Regions from separate parts of the Geobacillus sp. GHH01 genome, predicted to be linked through region 1. Evidence: predicted binding sites of a transcription regulator. Region 1 holds the regulator's gene; each other region holds the start of a gene.
The links. Region 1 encodes Rex, which represses fermentation and respiration genes when NADH is low (regulators of the CRP and FNR family bind a similar motif). Its sites were predicted from a motif close to TTGTGAAATATTTCACAA; they were not measured.
Positions count from the first base shown of each region.

Region 2: GHH_RS03515 (DUF2249 domain-containing protein) is a predicted target of Rex. The motif match lies at 4,449-4,466, and genes of this name have one in related genera.
Region 3: nsrR (nitric oxide-sensing transcriptional repressor NsrR) is a predicted target of Rex. The motif match lies at 6,543-6,560, and genes of this name have one in related genera.

Region 1 covers NC_020210.1:250,145-258,060, reverse strand. The annotation lists gene groES (co-chaperone GroES) at 1-141, opposite strand, end outside; gene GHH_RS01415 (CPBP family intramembrane glutamic endopeptidase) at 497-1,231, shown strand; gene GHH_RS01410 (YdiK family protein) at 1,228-1,407, shown strand; gene tatC (twin-arginine translocase subunit TatC) at 1,589-2,332, opposite strand; gene tatA (twin-arginine translocase TatA/TatE family subunit) at 2,353-2,505, opposite strand; gene GHH_RS01395 (redox-sensing transcriptional repressor Rex) at 2,523-3,164, opposite strand; gene moaC (cyclic pyranopterin monophosphate synthase MoaC) at 3,180-3,668, opposite strand; gene GHH_RS01385 (ABC-F family ATP-binding cassette domain-containing protein) at 3,765-5,690, shown strand; gene tsaD (tRNA (adenosine(37)-N6)-threonylcarbamoyltransferase complex transferase subunit TsaD) at 6,012-7,025, opposite strand; gene rimI (ribosomal protein S18-alanine N-acetyltransferase) at 7,022-7,474, opposite strand; gene tsaB (tRNA (adenosine(37)-N6)-threonylcarbamoyltransferase complex dimerization subunit type 1 TsaB) at 7,434-7,916, opposite strand, start outside.
Region 2 covers NC_020210.1:685,036-692,951, reverse strand. The annotation lists gene GHH_RS03530 (hypothetical protein) at 1-685, shown strand, start outside; gene GHH_RS03525 (nitric-oxide reductase large subunit) at 993-3,356, opposite strand; gene GHH_RS03520 (Crp/Fnr family transcriptional regulator) at 3,589-4,281, shown strand; gene GHH_RS03515 (DUF2249 domain-containing protein) at 4,518-4,766, shown strand; gene GHH_RS03510 (DUF2249 domain-containing protein) at 4,753-4,962, shown strand; gene GHH_RS03505 (hypothetical protein) at 4,959-6,209, shown strand; gene GHH_RS03500 (metal-sulfur cluster assembly factor) at 6,232-6,534, shown strand; gene GHH_RS03495 (Fic family protein) at 6,726-7,475, shown strand; gene GHH_RS03490 (hypothetical protein) at 7,556-7,801, opposite strand.
Region 3 covers NC_020210.1:1,769,585-1,777,500, reverse strand. The annotation lists gene GHH_RS08770 (Na+/H+ antiporter NhaC family protein) at 1-979, shown strand, start outside; gene GHH_RS08765 (thioesterase family protein) at 1,408-1,857, shown strand; gene GHH_RS08760 (aminotransferase class V-fold PLP-dependent enzyme) at 1,975-3,474, shown strand; gene GHH_RS08755 (acyl-CoA dehydrogenase family protein) at 3,579-4,757, shown strand; gene speE (polyamine aminopropyltransferase) at 4,831-5,706, opposite strand; gene nsrR (nitric oxide-sensing transcriptional repressor NsrR) at 6,034-6,477, opposite strand; gene hmpA (NO-inducible flavohemoprotein) at 6,650-7,885, shown strand.

The DNA of each region.
Region 1 (7,916 bases):
CACGCGGCCTGCACCGACAGCGACAACGCGGCCTTCTTGCGGTTTTTCTTTCGCCGTATCCGGCAGCACAATGCCGCTAGCCGTTTTTTCTTCTGTTTCCACGACTTCAATGACAATGCGATCGCCTAATGGCTTCAACACGGGAAACGACCTCCTTAACGATAGTTTTCGCCGTTCTTATTAGCACTCATCACTATCGAGTGCTAACACACTTATAATATTAATGAACTTCTTTCCGTTTTGCAAGTAGGAAATGCAAAAAAATAACTGTTTTTCTCTCCTAAAGAAGAAAGAGCAAAAGGAGCCGGTTGTTTTGCCTCTACTCCCCATCCGCGCGGAGCTCATTTTCATTATTTCACATTCCTCGGACTGATAAACGGCTCCGGTTAATTTTTTTACGGCGGTGAGGTGGGATGCGAGGATGCAGTTTTCTTACTATTTTCGCCATACATGTGCTACAATACGGATATAATTTGAAATAAAAGGGGTAGAGGGTTTGAAACGCAACCACTGGTACGTCATCATCACGTATATCGTCATGCAGCTGTCCGCCTTTGTCGGCGTGCCGCTTCTTCGCGCCCTCGGCGTCGGCCAAGGAACGGAAAGCCGCCTCGAAGCCGCCAAACTGGCTTCCGGGTATTGGGCGATCATTAGTTTCCTGCTCGCTTTTGTCATTATCCTATGGCTGCTCCGCGGTGACCGCAACGAACGAATGATGCGGCGGCTGCCGCTTGGTTCCTCGTGGATGTGGGCGGTCTTGGGCGTCTTTTTGGCGCTCACGGCGCAAAGCATCGCCGCCAACATCGAATGGCGGTTGCTCGGCATCAAACCAGGGTCGGAAAATACAAGGCAAATCATCGATATCATCCGCCTGACGCCGCTGCTTATCGTCGTCACCTCCGTCATCGGCCCGATTTTGGAGGAGATTATCTTCCGCAAAATCATTTTCGGCTCGCTTTATGAAAAATACAACTTTTGGCTTGCTGCGCTTGTCAGTTCGCTCTTGTTTGCCCTTGTCCATATGGAGCCGGAACATTTGCTTCTGTACACATCCATGGGGATGGTATTCGCGTTTTTATACGCGAAAACCGGACGCATTTTCGTGCCGATTTTCGCCCATGTCGCCATGAATACGTTCGTCGTCGCCATGCAGACGCTGTTGGCCGACGAGATTGAGAACATGATGCGCCAGTCCGAGCTGCCGCTCGCCGTTTGGAGGGTTTGGCTATGATGCGAAACCCTCAGCTGTTTTCGCTTCCGTATTTCGTCTTAGGCTCAATGTTTACGTATTTGGCCATCGAAAGTGCTCATGAAACGGTTTGGAACGTCTCCACCATCGCTTTAGCGGCGCTCGCTGCCTTTGATTTCGGCACCGCCCTTCGCCTTCTTTTCGCCTCAAAACGCTGACCCCTTCCCGTGATTCGGACGGGAAGGGACCAGAACATCAGTCTCATGACGGCGATCATATCGTGAAAATGGAAACAAAAAACAAGAGGCCGGCCTCAAAGTCCTGTCTTGTGGCTTTTGAGACGGCCCCTTCGTTTGGCCCGGCCTTGCTCGCTTTCCTCTCAATGTTTTTCGTCCCGCCTCACTCATTGCCTTCCTCCTCGGCTGCTCGCTGCGCTTTCCGATAGCCGATGCGCGCCACCCAAATGCTTCCTTCATACAAAATGGTGAGCGGAATCATGACGATCACTTGCGACAGCACATCCGGCGGCGTAATGACCGCCGCTAAAATAAGCAGCGCCAAATACGCATACTTGCGGATGCGAACAAGAAGCTGCGGCGTAATAAGCCCTAAGCGGGTGAAAAACAACACGACGATCGGCAGCTGAAACACGATGCCAAACGGCAGCACGAGCTGAAGCAAAAACTGAAAATATTCATTAATGCCGATCATTTGTTGAACCCCTAGTTGGTCAGCCAGCTGGCTCATAAATCGAACGACAAACGGAAACAAGACGAAATAAGCGAAGCTGACGCCTGCTAAAAAAAGAACGATCGACGCCGGGATATAGCTTAACGTCACTTTCCGCTCTTTTTCATACAGACCGGGGCTGACAAACGCCCAAATTTGATACAACAGCACCGGAGCCGACAGCACAGCCGCGATGACAAAGGCAAACTGAAAATACACTTTAATCGGATCGGTGAGGCGGAAGGCGTTCATGGTCAAATGCTTCGCCTCGGCCGTTCGCTGCAAATACAAAATGACATCATCGACAAAAAAGAAACTAACGACAAGCGCCGCAGCAAAAAAGATGAGCACGATGATGAGCCGTTTTCGCAGTTCACCCAGATGCTCATACACCGACATTTCTTTGTCATTCATTGTTTCTCCATCCTGCCTTGTCATCGGTCGGTTTTCGTTTCTTCGTCATCAGCGAGCCCTTTTGTGGCGTCTTTAAACTCGCGAAGCGACTGGCCGAACGACCGCCCCAACTCCGGCAGCTTTTTCGTGCCAAACAGCAACAAAATTGCAGCAACGAGCAACAAATATTTCATGTGTTGTTCTCTCCTTTTTACGATGGCGATGGATAGTTTTTCAAAAAATAGACGAGCGACTGCAGCTCAATGGCTAAATCGATATGATGGACGCGAATATGGTTCGGCACGTTCAACCGCGCCGGAGTAAAGTTTAAAATGCCTTTAATTCCTTGCGCGACAAGGCGGTCGGTCAGCGCTTGAGCCGCGGCGGCCGGCACGGTTAAAATGGCGACCGGGATGTTTTCGTGAAGCCGCTCCTCCAACTCATCGAGATGATAGACCGGCACCCCGCCGACTGTCGTCCCTACTTTCCGCTCATCGACATCAAACGCCATCACGATTTTCGTATTGTTGTTTTTCGAAAAATTATAGTTTAAAAAGGCGGTGCCTAAATTGCCGACGCCAAACAAGGCGACTTCGGTCACCTCATCCTCTTCAAGCGTCCGGCGGAAAAACGACAACAAATAATTGACATTATACCCGTATCCCTTTTTGCCAAGCGCGCCAAAATAGGAGAAATCACGGCGGATCGTCGCCGGATCGACTTTCACCGCCTCGCTCAACTCGGCAGAGGAGACGCGTTGCTTGCCGGAAGCGTGCAAGTTTTTCAAAAACCGATAGTAAAGCGGCAGCCGTTTGGCGGTTGCCTGCGGAATTTTCGGTTGTTCGTTGCTCATGATCTCATCCCCTAGCTAATCGGTTTTCCGTCGGTAATGGCCAGACTTCCCGCCCGTTTTTTCGACCAAATACGTCGGACCGATGACCATTCCTTTATCAAGCGCCTTGCACATATCGTACACTGTCAACGCACAGACCGAAGCGGCCGTCAGCGCTTCCATTTCCACTCCTGTGCTCCCTTTCGTTTTCACCGTTGCCGTGATGACGAGCTTATGCGCTTCTCCATCGTTTTCCCAAGCAAAAGCAATGTCCACACCCTTTAACATAAGCGGGTGACACATTGGAATAAGGTCAGCTGTCTTCTTCGCCGCCATCACCCCCGCCACTTGAGCGACGGCGAGCACATCCCCTTTCTCGATCGCATTGCTCGTCATTTTTTCGTAAATTTCCCGGCTGACAGTCACGCTCGTTTGCGCCACAGCCACTCGCACAGTATCTTCTTTGTGCGTAATATCAACCATTTTCGCGCGCCCTTGTTCATTGAAATGAGTGAACGATGACAATACAATCTCCTCCATTTATACACTATACACGATTTTTCATCATTCGTCTTTGACCGTTTTCGCGACTTGCGTTAAACTATTCGCGAGGTGACGGACATGATCATTTTGCAAGTGCACGGGCTCACGAAATATTTCGGCGCTGACCTTATTTTATCGAATATAAAACTAGAAATACAGTCCCGCGACCGAATCGCCCTTGTCGGCCGCAACGGAGCGGGAAAATCGACATTGTTGAAAATCATCGCCGGTGAACTCTCTTTCGACAGCGGCAAAATCATCAAACCAAACCATATCAAAATCGGCTATTTGGCGCAAAACAGCGGGCTCGACTCGCCGCGTTCCATTTGGGACGAAATGCTTGAGGTATTCACCCCGCTTCTAGGACTCGAAAAACAGCTCGCCGAACTCAGCATGCAACTCGGCGACCCGGACGTACTCGCCGATCCCGCTCGCTATGAAAAAACGCTGAAAATGTATGACGAGCTGCAAGAACAATACAAAGAACAAGGCGGCTACCAATACGAAGCCGACATCCGCTCCGTTTTGCACGGGCTGCAGTTTTCCTCATATGATTATAAAACTACGCCGGTCTCGTCGTTAAGCGGCGGACAGCGGACGCGGCTTGCCCTTGGGAAATTGCTGTTGTCCAAGCCGGATTTATTGATTTTGGACGAGCCGACGAACCATTTGGATCTTGAGACGCTTGCCTGGCTGGAGCAGTACTTGCAAGCCTATCCCGGTGCCGTCCTGGTTGTTTCCCACGACCGCTACTTTTTAGACAAAATCGTCACCGACGTATACGAACTGTCGAATGCCACGCTCAAACACTATGCCGGCAACTACAGCCGCTATTTGGAGTTGCGGGCCGAGCAATACGAACAAGAGTTAAGACGGTACGAGAAACAGCAAGAAGAAATCGCCCGACTCCAAGACTTCATCCAGCGCAACATCGCACGTGCCTCGACGGCCAAACGGGCGCAAAGCCGGCGAAAGCAACTGGAAAAAATAGAACGGCTCGAACGGCCTGTCGGCGATGAAAAATCAGCCTCCTTTTCGTTCTCGATCGATCGACCGAGCGGCTATGAAGTGCTCACCGCTGAAGACATAGCCGTTGGCTATGACGACGGTGCACCCATCATCCGCCAAATCAGCTTCCGCATCACGCGCGGCGAAAGCGTCGCCCTAGTCGGGCCGAACGGCATCGGCAAGTCGACATTGCTGAAGGCGATCGCCCGAAAACTCCCTATCCAAACAGGAGAGCTCCGCTACGGCGCAAACGTCCAAATCGGCTATTACGATCAAGACCAAGCTGATTTGTCATCGAACAAACGGGTGCTTGACGAGCTGTGGGACGCCTACCCCGAAAAGACGGAAAAAGAAATTCGCACCGTGCTCGGCAACTTCCTGTTTTCCGGCGATGACGTTTTAAAACCGGTCTCCGCTTTAAGCGGCGGGGAGAAAGCACGCCTTTCGCTCGCCAAGCTGATGCTGCAAAAAGCAAATGTCCTTCTTTTGGACGAACCGACAAACCATCTCGACCTTGACAGCAAAGAAGTGCTCGAGCAAGCGCTCATCGACTACCCGGGAACGATTTTGTTCGTTTCCCACGACCGCTATTTCATCAACCGAATCGCAACAAAGGTGTTTGAACTTTCCAGCGGAGGCCTAACGGAATACTTAGGCGACTATGATTACTACATCGCCAAAAAAGAAGAAATGCGCGAATTGGCGCTCCTGAACGTCCGCCCGACAGAAACGGCAAGTGATTCTGCCAAAACGACATACGAGCAAGAAAAAGAGGAAAAAAAACGACGGCGCCAGCGCCAACGCCGCTTGGATGAAATCGAAGCCGAGATTGCAGCGCTTGAAGCACAAATCGCTGAGATCGAGCAAAAACTTTGTGATCCATCCGTTTACGGCGACTATGAGACAATGCAACGATTGACGCAAGAAAACGACGAGCGGAAGCAGCGAGTCGAAACGTTATTGGCCGAATGGGAACAGCTTTATACTTCACTATAACCGACAACCCGCCTCTAGTTTCGGCGGGTTGTTCTTTAGTTAGTCACATTATCCACAAAAGAATCCACAATTTCCACCATGGAATATAAGTTATTCACCAACTTTTCCACATTATCCACAAAAAACATCTTCCTTTTGCACAAAAATCGCTGTGTATTGTTTTTCTTATGTTGATCATGTTTTACCGCTTTTTCCACATTGTCCACAGATTTGTGGATAAAAATATACACAAACTTTTTTCACATGAAAACAAAAAGGACGATCCGTTTGCCTGCCGCAAACGGATCGCCCTTCGGTGTCTTTCGCGTTTCAGCCAACTGCCTAGACAAGCGGCAAGCTTGGATTGGCGTTGAGCGCCAAATCAGCCCGCTTTCCTTGTTGATATAACACTGTTCCCGCAACGGCAATCATCGCAGCATTATCGGTGCATAGCGATAACGGCGGGATGACAAGCTCCACATCGGGGAGCTCTTTCATTTTATCCTGCAGTGCAGCCCGCAGCCCGCGGTTGGCCGCCACCCCCCCGGCGAGCAGCACTTGCCGTACGCGGTATTCTTTGGCGGCCTGCACCGTTTTCGTCACCAGCACATCGACGACGCTGGCCTGAAAGCTCGCGGCCATCTGTCTCGGATCGATCTCCTCGCCGCGCTGCTTCGCGTTGTGGAGCGCATTGAGAACCGCCGATTTTAAGCCGCTGAAGCTGAAATCATACGAACCTTCCTCAAGCCACGCTCGCGGCAAATCAATCACTGGCTCTCCCTCATGAGCCAGCCGGTCGATGTGCGGTCCTCCTGGGTACGGAAGGCCTAAAGCCCGCGCCACCTTGTCATACGCCTCACCGGCAGCGTCATCGCGCGTTTCACCGATCACCGCAAAATTCCCATGCTCCTTCATGAACACGAGTTCCGTATGACCACCGGAAACGACGAGCGCCAACAGCGGAAACTTCATTTCAGCCACTAATTGATTGGCGTAAATATGACCGGCGATATGATGCACCCCAATAAGCGGCAATCCATGGGCAAACGCTAACGCTTTCGCCGCGTTGACCCCGACAAGAAGCGCTCCGACAAGCCCCGGTCCGGCCGTCACCGCCACCGCATCAAGGCCCGCAAACGATACGCCGGCCTGCTGCATCGCTTCTTCAATAACGAGCGTAATTTGCTCCACATGATGGCGGGAAGCAATTTCCGGCACGACGCCGCCAAACCGCCGATGGCTTTCCATTTGCGACGCCACTACATTCGATAAAACCTCTCTTCCGTTTTTCACGACTGCTGCCGCCGTTTCATCGCAGCTCGTTTCAATGCCTAATACATATACGTCCTCATTCATCTCAGCTTCACCCACATGACTAACGCGTCTTCAAAGTTATCCGGATAATACCGTTTGCGAATGCCTCCGTTGCGAAACCCTAGCTTTCGGTACAGCGACTGGGCAACATGATTGGACACGCGCACCTCAAGCGTCATCGTCGCCGCCCCGTGCTGCCTGGCCATGTCCATCAAGCGCCGCATGAGCGCTTCACCAAGCTTTTGCCCACGAAACTGCGGCAACACGGCTACATTCGTCACATGCGCCTCATCGATGACAAGCCACATCCCACCATACCCGATGATCCGCCCGTTGTACACCATGACGATATATTTGGCGTAGCGGTTGTACATGAGCTCGTTGTAAAACGATTCACGGCTCCAAGGCGAAGTAAACGATGCCCGCTCGACTTGCACGACTTCATCAATGTCATGAATGGTCATTGGCCGAAATTGAACATTGATCCCCATCGTTCTGTTCCCCTTTTTGTTTCGCGAGCCATTTCGCCTCCGCCTCGGCAAGGCGGAGGTAGTTCGGCACAAACACATGGGCGTTCTCGCGCTCTTTTTGTTTGCCTAGCATCACCAACTCGCTCGGACGCGGCAACGCCAAAGACGACGGAGCCACGTGAACCCGTTCGCCTAAATGACTTCGAAACAAATCACGATATAGCGGTGCATCCGCACCAATGAACAATACATCCTCTTCCCGCTCGCTCAACCGACGCGCCCACTCATCCGCCGCCACAATCCGATCCTCCTCAAGGCAGCGGAGCGCACCGCCTTCGTAGCGATAAAGCCCGGTGTAAATTTGTCCGCGCCGTGCGTCAAACAGCGGAACGATCACCCCAGGAAAATAACGGCCATTGGCGGCGAGCACCTCAAGGCTCGACACTCCGGCGATCGGAATACC
Region 2 (7,916 bases), 430 kb from region 1:
AGAACTTGAAGAAGTGAAGCATAGTTTCACAAAAGAGTTCGAAGACATTAGAGCCAACATGGCCACCAAACAGGAGCTCGAAGAAGTAAAACAAAGCTTCTCAAAAGAACTAGAAGATATTAAAGCTAACATGGCCACCAAACAAGAACTTGAAGAAGTGAAGCATAGTTTCACAAAAGAGATCGAAGACATCAAAGCCAACATGGCTACCAAACAAGAACTTGAAGATATCAAAGCCAATATGGCCACCAAGCAGGAGCTTGAAGACATCAAAGCCAGCATGGCCACCAAACAAGAACTTGAAGACATCAAAGCCAACATGGCTACCAAGCAAGAACTTGAAGACATCAAAGCCAACATGGCTACCAAGCAAGAGCTTGAAGACATCAAAGCCAACATGGCTACCAAGCAGGAGCTTGAGGACATCAAAGCCAACATGGCTACCAAGCAGGAGCTTGAGGACGTAAAGAACAACCTAATGAAAGAATTAGATCATGTCAAAGCCAATATGGTCACAAAGCAAGAATTTGTTTTCCTCCAACAAGCAGTGCTTGAAACAAATGAAATCGTTAAGAAAATAGAACAAAACATGGAAAAGCACGAACGGATTTTAGATCTTCTTTCTAGGCGTTCGATTGAACACGAAGCGGCAATTTCCAGCATTCGTCTTATAAAGACAACATGAGCAAGGAGGAAGCATCTCTCCTTGCCTTTCTGAGGTGCGGCGGCCTTTATGTAAGAAAGAAGCTCGACCATTTCGTGAACTACATGAGCCATATGATCCAGTGGAATGATATCGCCTGGCAACGTGAGATGATTCATGGTACACTCTTCAAAAATTATGATGATGTTTCATAAACAAATCGCTCCTTTTCCGGCGATAGCGGTTATGATAACTCTATTCTGCCAGAAAACGAACGATTCTCTTCTATTTTCGTGTAAAAACGGGCTAATCCCAAAACGCATTCGCGTTTTGGGTCAGCCCGTTTTTGTTATTCTTCCTCCGCCAAATTCGCCGCCGGCAGCTCTTCCCCTTCGCCGTGAGTTGGTTTGCGCAAATGGAACATCGCTTTGATGGCAAAGACAAGCAAGGCGGCGACGCCGATTAAAAAGATCGTATCCGGAACGAAGCGGACAAGCAGCAAATTTTGTACGACATCTTGTTGCAAAAACGAAGGCGAACGAGACGCCCAATAGCCGTGTTCAAACGCTTCTTTGATTTGCAGCACCCCAACCGGGAGAAGCGTGATGAGAACCATGCCAGCCAGGCCGATGTTCAGCATCCAGCAAGAGAATTTCAGCCATTTGTCGTTCCATGCTTCCGGTTTGACGATGTTGCGCAGCGAGTAAAGAAGCACGGCGATCGCAAACATGCCGTACACGCCCATCATCGCCGCATGGCCGTGGGTCGGCGTTAAGAATTGCCCGTGTTCAAAGTAGCTGACCGCCGGCAAATTGATGAGAAAGCCGAACACCCCGGCGCCGACCAAGTTCCAGATCGCTGTGGAGATCAAAAACCAGAATGTTGCTTTATACGGGAAGTTGACTCCGCCGTCGCGCATCATTTTGTATTGCTCGTACGCTTCCAAAATAAGGAGCGTGAGCGGAATCACTTCGAGCGCCGAGAACACGGCGCCAAGGGCGATCCAGATTTCCGGTGAACCGTTGTAGTAATAGTGGTGGCCGATGCCGATCACACCGCTGCCCAATAAAATCGTAAATTGGAAATAAAGCGCCCGGACGGTCGATGTTTTCGTCACAAGCCGCATTTGAACGAGCAAGAACCCGATGACGACAACGGCGAACACTTCAAAAATGCCTTCCACCCATAAGTGGATGATCCACCAGCGCCAAAAGTCCGCCATCGTAAAGTTCGTATCCGGTTCGATAAAGAACGCGAAGATGTAAAAGAACGGAACGGCGATGGCCGAATAAAACAGCAAGTGAATGAGCCCGCCTTTGTCGCTTTCTTGCTTCAGCCCTCGTTTGACGCCGCGGAAGACGATGAACAGCCAAAGCAGCATGCCCACGACTAAAATGATTTGCCAAACGCGGCCGAGCTCGATATATTCCCAACCTTGATGGCCAAGCAGGAACCATTCGTTTCCTAAGTAGCCGTTGACGCCGAGCCATTGGCCGATCATGCTGCCGCCGACAAGCACGACAAGCGCCCAGAAGAGCAGATCGACGAGCAGCCCTTGCTTTTTCGGCTCTTGCCCGCCGACAAGCGGCGCGATGAAAATCCCCATGCCAAGCCAAGCGGTGGCAATCCAGAAAATCGCCAGCTGCAAATGATATCCTTTGGCGATGTTAAACGGCAACAGGTCATGGATCCATTTGATGCCAAAGAAGCTGTCCGGTTCCGTATAGTAGTGGGCGAGCAGCGCCCCGAACATCGCTTGCACGAAAAAGAGCGCGGCGACGACAACGAAATATTTGCCCGCTTTCACTTGCGACGGAGTAAGCGGCTGCCGCCGCAAGTCGATGACCGGAAACTTCCCTTCAGCATACGCTTCTTGCATGCTTAGTTGATAACGGTGGAAGACGTACAAAATGATCCCGATGAACAAAATCAAAATCGTGACGCTCGCGCCGCTCCACCATACCGCGGAAAAGGACATCGTATTGCCAGCGTCTTCATAGTACGGCCAGTTGTTGGTGTATGTGATCTTGTCTCCAAGTCTTGGCGTGCTAGACAGCCAGGCGGTCCAGAAGAAAAAGTCGGCAATTTGCTTGATTTGGTCGCCATCCGCCACCCAGGCACGGTTTGATTTTGGCATGTCGCTTTCTTTGATCAATCCTTTTTTCAATCCCCAACCGTCGCCATTTGTGAAGACATCGCGGTAGTAGTCGCGCACTTTTTCCAACCCGTATACTTGCGCATCCGTCAGGACGAGAACATCCGTAACCGGGTTGTAGCGGTTTTTTCGCATTTCCTTGATGACTTGTTCGCGGATGATCGTTTTCTCATCGTCGGTTAAATCGGCAAACGGTTTGTGATACCGCTCTTTTGCTTTGTAATCTTGCATGCCTTCCGTATAAATTTTCAACGCTTCCGCCGTATAGTCCGGCCCCATATACGATCCGTGTCCAAGCACGGTTCCGTAATCCATCAGCCCGTATTTTTGGAAGACGGCCTGCCCGCCGATGATCGTTTCTTTCGTCATCAACACTTGGCCGTCTTCACTGCGCACTTCCTTCGGCCTTGGCGCCATTTCTTTAAAAATCCAATACCCGCCGACAAGCAGGACGGTAAAGCTGATCACAATAGTGAAAATGAGAATCGATTTGAGAAAACTGTTGGTCGTTTGCCGCCCCGGCCGCATGTTGGGGCGAACGGATCGATGAACTTCCATATGAGACAACCTCCTTCTCGTTTGTTCGCCCCCATTGTAGCGTGCTGAACCGAGGACGGTTTGTGAGCTGGGGCAAATGTCTGTTATGATTTATATCACAGCTTTATGGCGTGGGAATGTATACAATGAAGGCAGAAAAGGCCAAACGACGCGGATGTTCAAAAAGAGAAAAGCATTGATGTTCCGTTGGCAGCTGTCACACGTTTGTCACATTTCCAAAGGAGAGAACGCCATGGCGAACCATTGGATGAAAGACCGCTTAAAAGCTGTTCCGTTGTTTCGTGAACTGTCCGATTACGAGCTTGATTCGCTGGTTGCCATTTCCCACGTGCGCGTTTACAAGCCGCGGACGTTCGTCTTTATGCAAGGCGATCCGCTCGAGCGAGTCTATTTCATTCATTCCGGCACGGTAAAAATTTATAAAACGGACTTCAGCGGGAAAGAGCAAATCATCTCGATTTTGCAGACGGGAGAAATGTTTCCGCATGCCGGCTTTTTCTTAAAAGGCACCTATCCGGCCCACGCCGAAGTGGTCGAGGAAGCGACATTGATCGCGATCCCGATCCACGATTTCGAACAAGTGCTGATGGCGAGCCCTGAACTTTGCATAAAACTGTTCCGCGTCATGGGCGAAAAAATCGTCGACTTGCAAAACCGGCTTGAGGCGCAAGTGCTCCATAATACGTACGAACAAATCGTGCTGCTTTTGTTGCGGTTGACGCGCACGAACGCCGTCAAGCAAGGGAAATGGCATCGGCTCACCGCCCATGTGACGAACCGCGAGCTGGCCAACATGATCGGCACCGCCCGGGAAACGGTGAGCCGCACGTTGAGCCAGCTGAAACGGAAAGGGCTGATTGACGTCGACGAACACGGCTTTTATTTGATTGACCGCGAAGGGCTCGAACAAGAAATCTTTTTCTAACTCCTTTTCCCCATCGTCCGGCACCGGTCGGGATGCGCAATGGAGCTGATGGGTTTTCCTTTCAAACACTTGGGCAAGCCCATCTTTCTGAAACATGCTATTCCGCCCTTTCAAACGAAGACGAAACCTTTTTTCCAAAGTGGAATATGTCATGTTTCGGCCGAAAGATGTGAGCTATATCACAACATTCCTCAGTGAAAATGATTATCATGATAGTCAAAAAGGAGGGAAAGCGCATGGGTGTGACGATTGAACTCGATGTGCGCGAAGATTTGCGGCAGAAACGTGAGCCGTTTGAAAAAATTATGAACGCCATTAAGCCGCTCAAACCGGGCGATACGTTCATTTTGCACGCTCCATTCAAGCCGCTGCCGCTGTTTCCGATTATGAAAGCGAAAGGATTTACGTACGAGGCCGAACAAATCGAGAAAAAACATTGGAGAGTAACGTTTGTCAAACAGGGGGAGACCGATGATCCTCGATAACCGCGGACTCGAGCCGCCGCAACCGATGATGCGGACGCTAGCCGCCCTCGCCAAACTCAACCAAGGCGAAACGTTGACGATCATCAACGACCGCCGCCCGATGTTTTTGTACGAGCAGCTTGATGAGCTCGGCTACCGGCACGAGACGGTCGCACGCGAAGACGGCAGTTTTGAAATCCGCATTACGAAAGGATGAGCAACGTGTTTCCTACTCGCACGGGGACAGAAACAGACGTCCGTCTTCCGTTCTCGTTTATCATGTTCGCCGTGTTGGCGTTCGCCGCGTCGCAGCTTATGTTGCTTGGAGCGATTCCCTCACTTAGCAGCGGCGCGTTCCGGTTGCCGTTCGTGTGGGCGGCGGCCCACCTGGCGTTGCTTGGCTTTGCGTTGATGACGGCCATGGGGGCGATGTATCAGCTCGTTCCGGTCGCCTTTTTGACGCCGATTTGGAGCGAGCGGCTCGGCTTTTGGCAATTTGCAGTGACAGCGGCCGGCATTGTCGCATTTGCCGTAAGCCTGGCGGCGGCGCCAAACCGGGCGTTTCTTCCCAGCTTGTTGCTTTTGCTTGGCATCATCCTATTCGTCTGGCAAATGGCGATGACGTTAAGAAAACAAGAAACGAAAAACGTCATGACCCTCTTTGTCGCCACATCGCTGTTGTTTTTGCTGCTGACGGCGGCGGCCGGAGGGCTCTTGGCGTTTCACTTTTTCGCCGCCAAAGGCGCTAACAGTCATGAAGTGGTGTTCGGGCTGCATGTGCTGTTTGGGCTGTGCGGCTGGTTCACACTGCTCATCATAGGCTTTTCGTACAAAATGGCGCCGATGTTCTCGCTCGCCCACGGCTTTTCGCTGCGGCCGGCGCGTTACGTCTATGCGCTGTACATCAGCGGGATTGCGGTGGCGTTCGCCAGCTTATTCTTGCGAAGCCACGCATGGCTTGCAGCCGGTGCAGCCTTGCTCATGAGCGGATTCGTTGTTTTCGCCTGGCATATCCGCGCCATTTTGCAAAAGCGGATGAAAAAAACGCTTGACCGCCCGTTCCGCTTTTCGCTTTCGGCCATCGTCATCGGCCTTGCGCTGCACGTTGCCGCCTTTGCCGCCATCGTTGTCGGCAGCGGACGGCTGCTTGGCATCATTGTTTATCTATTCATTGTTGGCTGGATCCTGTTTAGCATCATCGGCTATTTGCTCAAAATCGTGCCGTTTTTATGGTGGACGCATCGCTACAGCGAAAAAGTCGGCCAACAAAACGTGCCGACGTTAAAGCAAATGATGAATGAGCGAGCCGTCACCGTCCAATGCCGCCTATGGCTCATCGCCCTCGCGCTGGCGGCTGTGGCGCTTGCTGTCGCGAGCGTGCCGCTGTTCGCCATCACTCAAGTGCTGTTGGCTGGATTAAGCGTTGCTTTTGCCGGAACGATTTTAACGGTCTTCCGAAAATAAGCGAATGAGGAGGAAAAGAACGATGGATGTCCGCAAACTTGCCATTCAACAGCTGAAAACGGTCCTTGATCCGGAGCTCGGCATTAACGTCGTCGATTTAGGGTTAATTTATGACTTAAAAATCGAAGATGGGCATATCAATGTCCTGATGACGCTCACGACCCCAGGCTGCCCGCTTCACGACTCGATCGCCCGCGGCGTCAAACGGGCGCTCGAACAAATCGACGGCATCCGCGACGTGCGCGTCCAAGTGACATGGAACCCGCCTTGGACGCCGGAACGGATGAGCGAAGAAGCGCTCCGTCAGCTTGGGCATTTTTCCTGAAACGGTCCACTTTTCCATCCCTTTTCGCCGTTCGCCCGTGTTGGGCGGACGGTTGTTTCATTGTCCTGCAACTGCTGAACACTCCCCGCCCTTTATTTTCTGTATCATATAGAAAAAACGAGAGCCATCGCTTGGCTATTTAAAGGAAAAACGAATCGAGGCCGCGAATCATATACCAAGAGGTGAGAGCGATGTTTGCTAAAATCGACGAGCTGAAACAACGGTTGGATGCGTTGCGCCCTTTGCCTCCAGGGTTGGTGAAAAACTTGCGGGAATCATTTCGGATCGAATGGACATACCATTCTAACGCCATCGAAGGCAATACGTTAACCTTGTTAGAAACAAAGCTAGTCGTAGAAGAAGGGATTACCATTGGTGGAAAACGACTCAAGGAACATTTGGAAGCGATTAACCATGCGGAGGCGATTGACTTTATTGAAGAGTTAGTCGCAAACAAAGAACATTTGACCGAGCACGTGTTGAAACAGGTCCATTATTTAGTATTAAAGAGCATTGACAATGAAAATGCCGGGAAATATCGAACATACAATGTGCGCATTTCCGGCAGCTCGTACACCCCCCCTCACTTTTTGCATGTACAAGATGAAATGAATCGATTGTTTTCTTGGTATGAAACGAATCAATATGCTCTTCATCCAATCGAACTGGCGGCTCGTTTCCATTTTCAGCTCGTATCCATTCATCCATTTGCTGACGGAAATGGACGAACTGCCCGCTTAATGATGAATTTCATTTTAATGCAGCATGGCTATCCGCCCGCTATTGTGAAAGCAAACCCAGAACAGCGCCGGAAGTATTACGAAGCGTTGGAAAAAGCGAGCGTCAAAGGTGAGGTCACTCCGTTCATTCAACTGATCGCCGCATGTGTCGAAGAAAGCTTGCGCCACTATTTGTACGCGTTAGGGATGGAAGACGAATGAAACAGTACAAGAAAAAGACACGGAAGTGGACATGATTCCGTGTCTTTCTTGCTCCAATTCTAAGGTTGGCATTTGATCGGCTATTCAAGCAACACGTTCCACAACCACGCCATCAAAGGAACGATGACAAAAAAAGCGAAGGCGATGTATCCGACATATCGAATCCACCGGGGAAATCCTCGCCAATCGAGGGCTTCCCGCTTCATCGCCCCTCCCGCAGCGATCCGATCCAACTCTTCGGTCGGCGAAAACACCCGGTCGTCCACCCGTTGAACCTCTTCTATCCGTTGCGTTTCATGCCTCTCTTCTTCTCGAGATCCCTTCATGACGCCCCCTCTTCCCTATGATTTTCCTAAACAGAACAAAACATCTAACAACCGCCATCCCAAACATCCAACCGAATCCGCTTTGCTGTTTTCCTCTGCATTATACCGTCTCTCG
Region 3 (7,916 bases), 1.5 Mb from region 1:
CATGATCGACGTCTCGACCGAGCCGATCATCGTGCTTTTGCCAGCGGCGACAGCGTTCGTCGGCTTTATGACTTCTGTTGTCGCCGCGGCGCTTGAGCAAAACGACATTCACGAATCGCCGTATGACGTGTTTTTGCGCAGCCTGCCGTACAACTTGTTTGCGATTGTCGCTCTGGCCGTCGGGGTGTTGACGACGATGTTGAACATCCGGATCGGCAAACCGCGGGCGAAAAAAGGAGAAGGGGAAACGAATACACTGCACGGGCTCGGATTGCGCAAGGAGCTGGCGCTGATCAACGGGGAGCCGTTGCACTTGTTTGTCCCGCTGGCGCTGTTAATCGCGCTGACGTTTGCCTTTTTCGTGTACGACGGCAGGAAACGCGGGGCAGAGAATTGGTGGGAGGCGTTTTCCGCGGCCGATGCGACATGGGCGATGCTGTTGGCGTTGTTTGTGACCATCCTTTTGTCGATGGCGTTTTATTTATGGCGCCGACAATCACTTTCAGAGCTGACGTACCATTTTTTTGCTGGGGGTAACGAAATGATGGCGCCGATCGGCATGCTCGTTCTCGTATGGGCGGTCTCGGCGGTGGCAGGGGAACTCGGATTTGCGGAGTACGTGTCGTCGACGTTCGGCACATGGCTGCCGGGGGCATTCGTGCCAGCGGCCGTGTTTTTGGTCGGATCGTTTTTATCATACTTTATCGGTTCTTCATGGGGAACGTGGGGCATTTTGATGCCGCTTGGCGTCACGCTTTCCCATGCGACCGGGGCGCCGCTCGAGGTGACAGTCGGCGCCGTGTTTGCGAGCGGGACGTTTGGCGCCTTTGCTTCGCCGCTTGGCGATACGACGATTACAACCGCAGCCATTATGGATATGGACTTGATGAGCTATGCGAAATATAAACTGCGCATCTCTCTCCTTTGCGCCGGCGTGTCGCTCGTTGGATACGTTCTTTTGCCGCTTTGGGCCGGTTGACCGCAGACGCCCCGTCTGCCCTCGCCGGGCTTTTTTTATCTACCCTGAAAATGTCAAAACTATATAGGTTCCAATAAAGAATTTCCAATTTGTTCGTTACCATTTGCACTTCGATACATGCGGATGCAATCTAATGTGTTAGGCAATCGGCGAAGTGTAAACCAAAAATTCAACTTAATTGAAGGAGATTTTCATCCTTTCGCGGCGACGTACTGGATTCGTCACAACATTTTATATCACAAACAATGTTCTAAATAATCAATAATCCAAAACAAAACAATTGCATATCTAAATCAACCGGAGTATGATAAAAACAACATACTGACTAGTTGGTAGCTACAAATCGAACTCAGTCACGCCCCATGCTCACCCAAACGAATATTGTGGGCGAAAGGGGCAAAAAAAAGGCAAGAAAGGAAGAGGGAGAAATGAAGACGCACATCATTACCGTCAACCCACGCTTTTGTGAAACTGATGCGCTCGGACATTTAAGCAACATTAGCTATTTTATTTATTTAGAAGAAGCGCGCACCCGCCTGTTTGATGAATTGCGTTACGTCGGGCGAACGGAGGACTGGCATTTTATTTTAGCTTCCACCAAGTGCGATTTTATCAACCAAGGATTCTTCGGACGACGATTGCGCGTGGAAACCAATGTCTCCCGGATCGGCAATAAAAGCTTTCAATGCATTCATCGCATCATGGAAGAGGAAACAGGAAGACTGATCGCCATCGGAGAGGCAGCGGTCGTCCATTTCAATTTCCAAACCCAAACGAGCGAACCGTTGCCTGATGACTTGCGGACCATGCTTGCCGAATACCTTGTGCCGTCCGTGGGGGAAACGATTTCGCCGTTATCGTGCAAAAAAAGGGAGTGAATACCATCCGCCTGTACGGCGGATTTTTCATTTTCAACTTTCCCACGTTTTTTGGACCGAACCACCGAAGGCGACATACTTTGTAAATAGACGAAATGGCGGAAAGGGGGAATCAACATGGCCATTCACGCTGTGATCGGCAATGCGGTGTATACATGCCGCGGGGAGCTTGAGACGTATTTTCAGCCGTTTCGCGATGGAACGATCGGCCGCTTTCATCCGTTTTCTACGCCGTTTGGCAAACAGCGGCTTATTTACGCCGACTGGACAGCAAGCGGGCGGCTGTACCGGCCGATTGAAGAGAAGCTGACGCATGAGCTCGGTCCATTTGTCGGCAACACGCATACGGAATCGAATGTGACCGGAACGAAAACGACGCTTGCCTATCGCTATGCAAAAGAAATCATCAAACAGCACGTTCATGCCGGGAAAAACGATGTCTTGATTATGCAAGGCGCCGGGACCACAAGCGCCGTCAACAAGCTGCAGCGTCTGCTTGGCTTGCGCGTACCGGAACGGTGGAAGCGCCGCTTGTCCCTTCATGATGAGGAGCGGCCAGTCGTTTTTGTCACCCATATGGAGCACCATTCAAATTTATTGCCATGGGTGGAAACCATCGCGGAAGTCGTGGCGGTCCGTCCGACAGAAAACGGGGATGTCGATCTTGACCATTTGCGCGAGCTGCTGGAGCGCTACCGAGATCGACCGCAAAAAATCGGTGCCTTTACTGCTTGCTCGAACGTCACGGGGTTGGAAACCCCATATCATAAGCTGGCGAAAATCATGCACGAGCATGGCGGCCTTTGCTTTGTTGATTTTGCTGCTTCCGCTCCGTACGTCCGCATCGATATGCATCCGGACGACCCAATGGAGCAGCTTGATGCCATTTATTTCTCCCCCCATAAGTTTCTCGGGGGGCCGGGAAGCGCCGGCGTGCTCATCTTTGACAGCCGGCTTTATCATCAGCACGCTCCGGATCACCCCGGCGGCGGGACGGTGTACTGGACTGACCCGTGGGGGAACTATGAATACATCCAAGCCATTGAGGAACGCGAAGATGGCGGAACACCGCCGTTTTGGCAAACCATCAAGGCAGCGTTGGCCATCCAGCTGAAAGAGCAAATGAACGTAAAACAGATGCGCGCCCGCGAAAAGGAACTTGTTTCCCTTCTTTTGCCGGCGCTAAAAAGCACTCCCGGCGTTCGCGTGCTTGAAGGACATCGGGACGACCGTCTTGGCATCATCTCATTTGTCATAGATGGATTGCATTACAACCTTGTTGTCAAACTGCTGAATGATCGCTTCGGCATTCAAGCGCGCGGCGGCTGTTCCTGCGCCGGACCATACGGCCACTATTTGCTTGGCATCGACAAGGAACAATCCGCTATGTTGCTTCAAGAAGTCAAAAACGGCAATCCTCTCGCCAAACCAGGATGGGTGCGTCTGTCGCTCCATCCTACGATGACGAACGAAGAAGTGTATGCGATCATCCGCGCCGTCCGTCAAATCGCCCGCTATGGCCGCCGCTGGCAGGAGGAATACGAGTACGATGCTGGGAAAAATGAGTTCGTCCACCGTGACGATGATCGGTACATTCGGCATTTCTTTCTCTTTTAAGCTTCCGAGAGCAAGGACGGTCATTTTCCCGTGCGTTTTTGTTTTCAGTCCTAGCCAGAACTCGGTACAATAAAGGCATCTTGACCAAAAGAAGGGGAGAACCGATGAACGAATTGTACCATTTGCTTGTGCGGACCGATCGGGAGCAACAATTGTACAACCAAGCGCGTCGCCTTGCGGAACGGTTTGCGGAAAGGGCGGCGCATGATGACGAACAGGCAACGTTTCCATTTGCCGATTTTGCCGATTTAAAAGAGGCTGGATTCCTTTCCTTGACCGTCCCGACTGAATACGGCGGCCAAGGGGCGTCGCTTTATGAGCTCGTGCTCGTGCAAGAGACGATTGCCCAAGGTTCTGGGGCAACGGCATTGTCGTTTGGTTGGCACGCCAGCATTCTCATGCGGCTGTTTTTGCTTCGCCGCTGGCCGGAGCCCGTTCTCACCCGTTTGGCGAATGAAGTCGTTTGCCGCCACGTGCTCATCAACAGCGCCCACTCTGAACGGACAACTGGCAGCCCGGCGCGCGGCGGTAAACCGGAAACGACGGCCGTCTTTCGCCATGGCCGCTTTGTGCTTCGGGGGCGAAAGACATTTGCATCGTTAGCCCCTGCGCTCGATTACGTCTTAATTTCCGCCACGATGGAAGACGGTCGGGTCGGTGAATTTCTCGTGCCGATGTCTGCTTCAGGCATTCGCATCGAACCGACGTGGAACACGCTTGGCATGCGGGCGACGCGCAGCGATGATCTTGTTCTTGAAGAAGTCGAAGTCGACCAAGAGGCGCTCGTAGAGACGCTTGGAGAAGCGAACGAAGCTGCTCCGGCGCAAGGATGGCTGTTGCACGTGCCGGCTTGTTACTTAGGCATCGCCATTGCGGCGCGCAATGAGGCGCTTCGCTTTGCCAAGACGTACCAGCCTAATACCCTGCCTCACCCAATCGCCTCGACGCCCGAAGTACAGCGGAAAATCGCTGAAATGGAATGGCGCCTCACCCATGCGCGCCATTTCCTGTACGCGGTCGCCGATTTATGGGATCGCTATCCGGAAAAACGGATGGAAATGAAAGAGGAGTTGGCAACAGCCAAATTGGTCGCCACCAATACCGCGCTTGAAGTCGTCGATTGGGCGATGCGCATTGTCGGCGGACAAAGCTTGTTTGCTGACAATCCGCTTCAGCGGCATTACCGTGACGTCCGCGCTGGGCTCTACAACCCGCCTGCTGACGACTTGACGCTTCAATGGCTTGCTAAGCGGGCATTGTCTCACAACCCACCTGCTCCATAAAACAGAACGGATTCAAGCAACACGAAAAAGCTGTCCCTGCTTTGTGGGGGACAGCTTTTTTGATGCCAAGCGGTTATTCCACCTCAAGCGCCGAACGCAAAAATGCCGGCAACGCGAAACATTGGCGAAAGATCCCATCGTTCACATATTTCGTGTCATTTGGAATGGTAGTCTGCACCGGAAAATCGAGCGGCCGTTTCGAGCCGATCGTAAAGCTCCACAACCCTCCTGGATACGTCGGCACCACGGCGGTGTACACAAGCACATGCGGGAACAGTTCGCGAATATTGCGGTACGTCCGCTTCAAAATATCCAGATGGAAAATCGGCGACTGGCTTTGGCAGACCATCAGCCCATCCGCTTTCAACGCGCGATGGACGTTGGCGTAAAACTCCGGTGAAAACAAGGCTTCCGCCGGGCCGACTGGGTCGGACGAGTCGATCATAATGACGTCGTAGACGCTTTCCTTCCCTTGCACAAACTTGACGCCATCATCATAAACAAACCGCACGCGCGGATCCGATAAGTTGCCGGAGACGGCTGGCAAATGCTCTTTGCACGCCCGGACGACTTTTTCGTCGATTTCCACCATGTCGATGGCTTCAAGATGAGCGTATTTCGCCGTCTCACGAGCTGCGCCGCAGTCGCCGCCGCCGATGATGAGCACCCGCTTCGCTTCCGGATGAAACTGCAGCGGCACGTGCGAAATCATTTCGTTATAAATATGGCCGTCAATCGAGGTCGTTTGCACGACGCCATCGAGTACGAGCATGCGGCCAAAATCGTACGAATCCAAAATCATCACATGCTGGTACTCGGACGGCTCGGCAAAAATCACCTCTTTGATTCGATAGCTGATTTTTAAGTTGTCGCGATCATCTTCGGTGAGCCAAAGCTCTCCATTGTCCATATGCAAGTAAGGTGGCAAAGCGTTTCCTTCGTGTTTCATTGTGACCTCCTTTAGTCATGCAGATGTTTTCACACCTTTCTAATCTTAATATATTCTTCGTCTTGTGGCAAACAAAGGGGATGTGATCGGCCGGTGCCGGACGTATTCATCCCGCCGCCCATGTTTGACGACTGGTTTCGTTTTTCCAACTGATGATCGTTCTTGCCGCCACATCCCGCGCAAAGGCCGAGCGCCAAGGTGCCAATCGCCGCAAAGGCCGCCATCGGTTTCGCATCATCCCGCGTCTTCCTTCCGTAGAGCGATGCTTAGTGATCGTGTGCCTGCCAAACGCCAAAAAACTCTCCAGCTTATAGCCAGAAAGTTTCCTCAACCGCGCCGCTCTTTCAATAAAGAACGAAGCGACGCTCGGTCTTCAAGCAAGTCGGCGAGCGTATACGCATCCAGCACACGCAAAAACGCCTCTAACGCCTCGTGAAGTGCGAAGCGAAGCCGACATACCGGCGTTAAGACGCACTCATTGCCGTGGGCGGCAAAACACTCGACAAGCGACAAGTTTTCCTCCGTTTCGCGAACAACCGCGCCGATGACAATCTCCGCGGGGCGTTTCGCAAGGCGGATTCCACCGTTGCGCCCACGGATCGTTTCAATGTAGCCGAGTTTGCCAAGCTCATAGACGATTTTGCTTAAATGATGCTCTGAAATGGAAAAGGCAGCGGCAATGTCTTTGATGTTTGTTTTTTCTTCTTCATCAAGCGCGCCTAAAAACAAGAGGACGCGCAAGGCGTATTCCGTATAGTTCGTCAACTGCATCGTGATTCACAACCTTTAAGCGACATTCTTGATCCCATTGTACCACACCTGATTCGAACGGAGAATTGTGAACAATTTATTAAAGATGTATTTGAAATATTGCTTTTTTCGCAGTGCTCATGGTTGAATAAAAGATGTATTAAAAATACATGTTTTACAAGGGGATGAAATCATGACAACGACAACGAAATTGCATCCAAAAACGATTGAAATTGTGAAATCAACGGTGCCTGTCTTGGAAACACATGGCGAACAAATTACGAAGCGGTTTTATGAACTCATGTTTTCCAATCATCCGGAACTGCTCCATATTTTCAACCACGCCAACCAAAAGCAAGGGCGGCAGCAACGCGCCTTGGCCGCAGCCGTGTATGCGGCAGCGCGCTATATCGACCAGCTTGATGCGATTTTGCCGGTTGTGCGGCAAATCGGCCATAAACACCGCAGCTTAGGAATCAAACCAGAACAATACCCGATCGTCGGAAAGCATTTGTTGCTGGCGATCAAAGACGTGCTCGGCGACGCCGCCACCGACGAAGTGATCACGGCTTGGGCGGAAGCATATGAAGCCATTGCGTCCGTTTTCATTCAAGTGGAAAAAGAGCTCTACGATGAGGCAGCGGCCAAACACGGAGGCTGGCGTGACTTTCGCCGATTTGTCGTCGTGAAAAAGGTGAAAGAAAGCGGCGTCATTACTTCGTTTTATTTGGAGCCGGAAGACGGCAAGGCCATCAGTGATTATTTGCCGGGTCAATACGTGAGCGTCAAACTGTCGATTCCGGGCGAGACGTATACGCATATTCGCCAATACAGCTTATCGGATGCACCTGGAAAAGGGTATTACCGCATCAGCGTCAAACGGGAAGCAGCTACAGCGGACAAGCCGGCCGGCATTGTTTCCAACTATTTGCATGATCATGTCCAAGAGGGCGACGTGCTCGAGCTTAGCGCTCCAGCCGGCGATTTTACGCTTGATTTGTCCAAAACGACGCCGGTTGTGTTCATCAGCGGCGGCGTCGGCATCACTCCGCTTTTGAGCATGGCGCATACGTTGGCCATCCGCCAACCGACCCGCCCAGCGGCGTTTTTGCATGCTGCTTTGAATGGCCGCGTGCACGCGTTTGACGAGGAGCTTCGGATGTTGGCGGAACGCCCGTCATTTTCTTATCATATTTGTTATGAGTCGCCATCCGACGAGGACCGCCTCCATCCACATTTTGGAAAAGAAGGGCGGATTGACCTTGCATGGATGCAATCCGTGATCCCGACGAAAGACGCAGACTTTTATTTCTGCGGCCCGGTGCCGTTTATGAAAACCGTCTATCGCGCTCTAAAACAATGGGGTGTGCCAGAGGAGCACATCCATTACGAATTTTTCGGCCCGGCCGGCGATTTGACGAAAGACTGAGAGAGGTTTTTCGCTTGCCAGGGGGCTGACC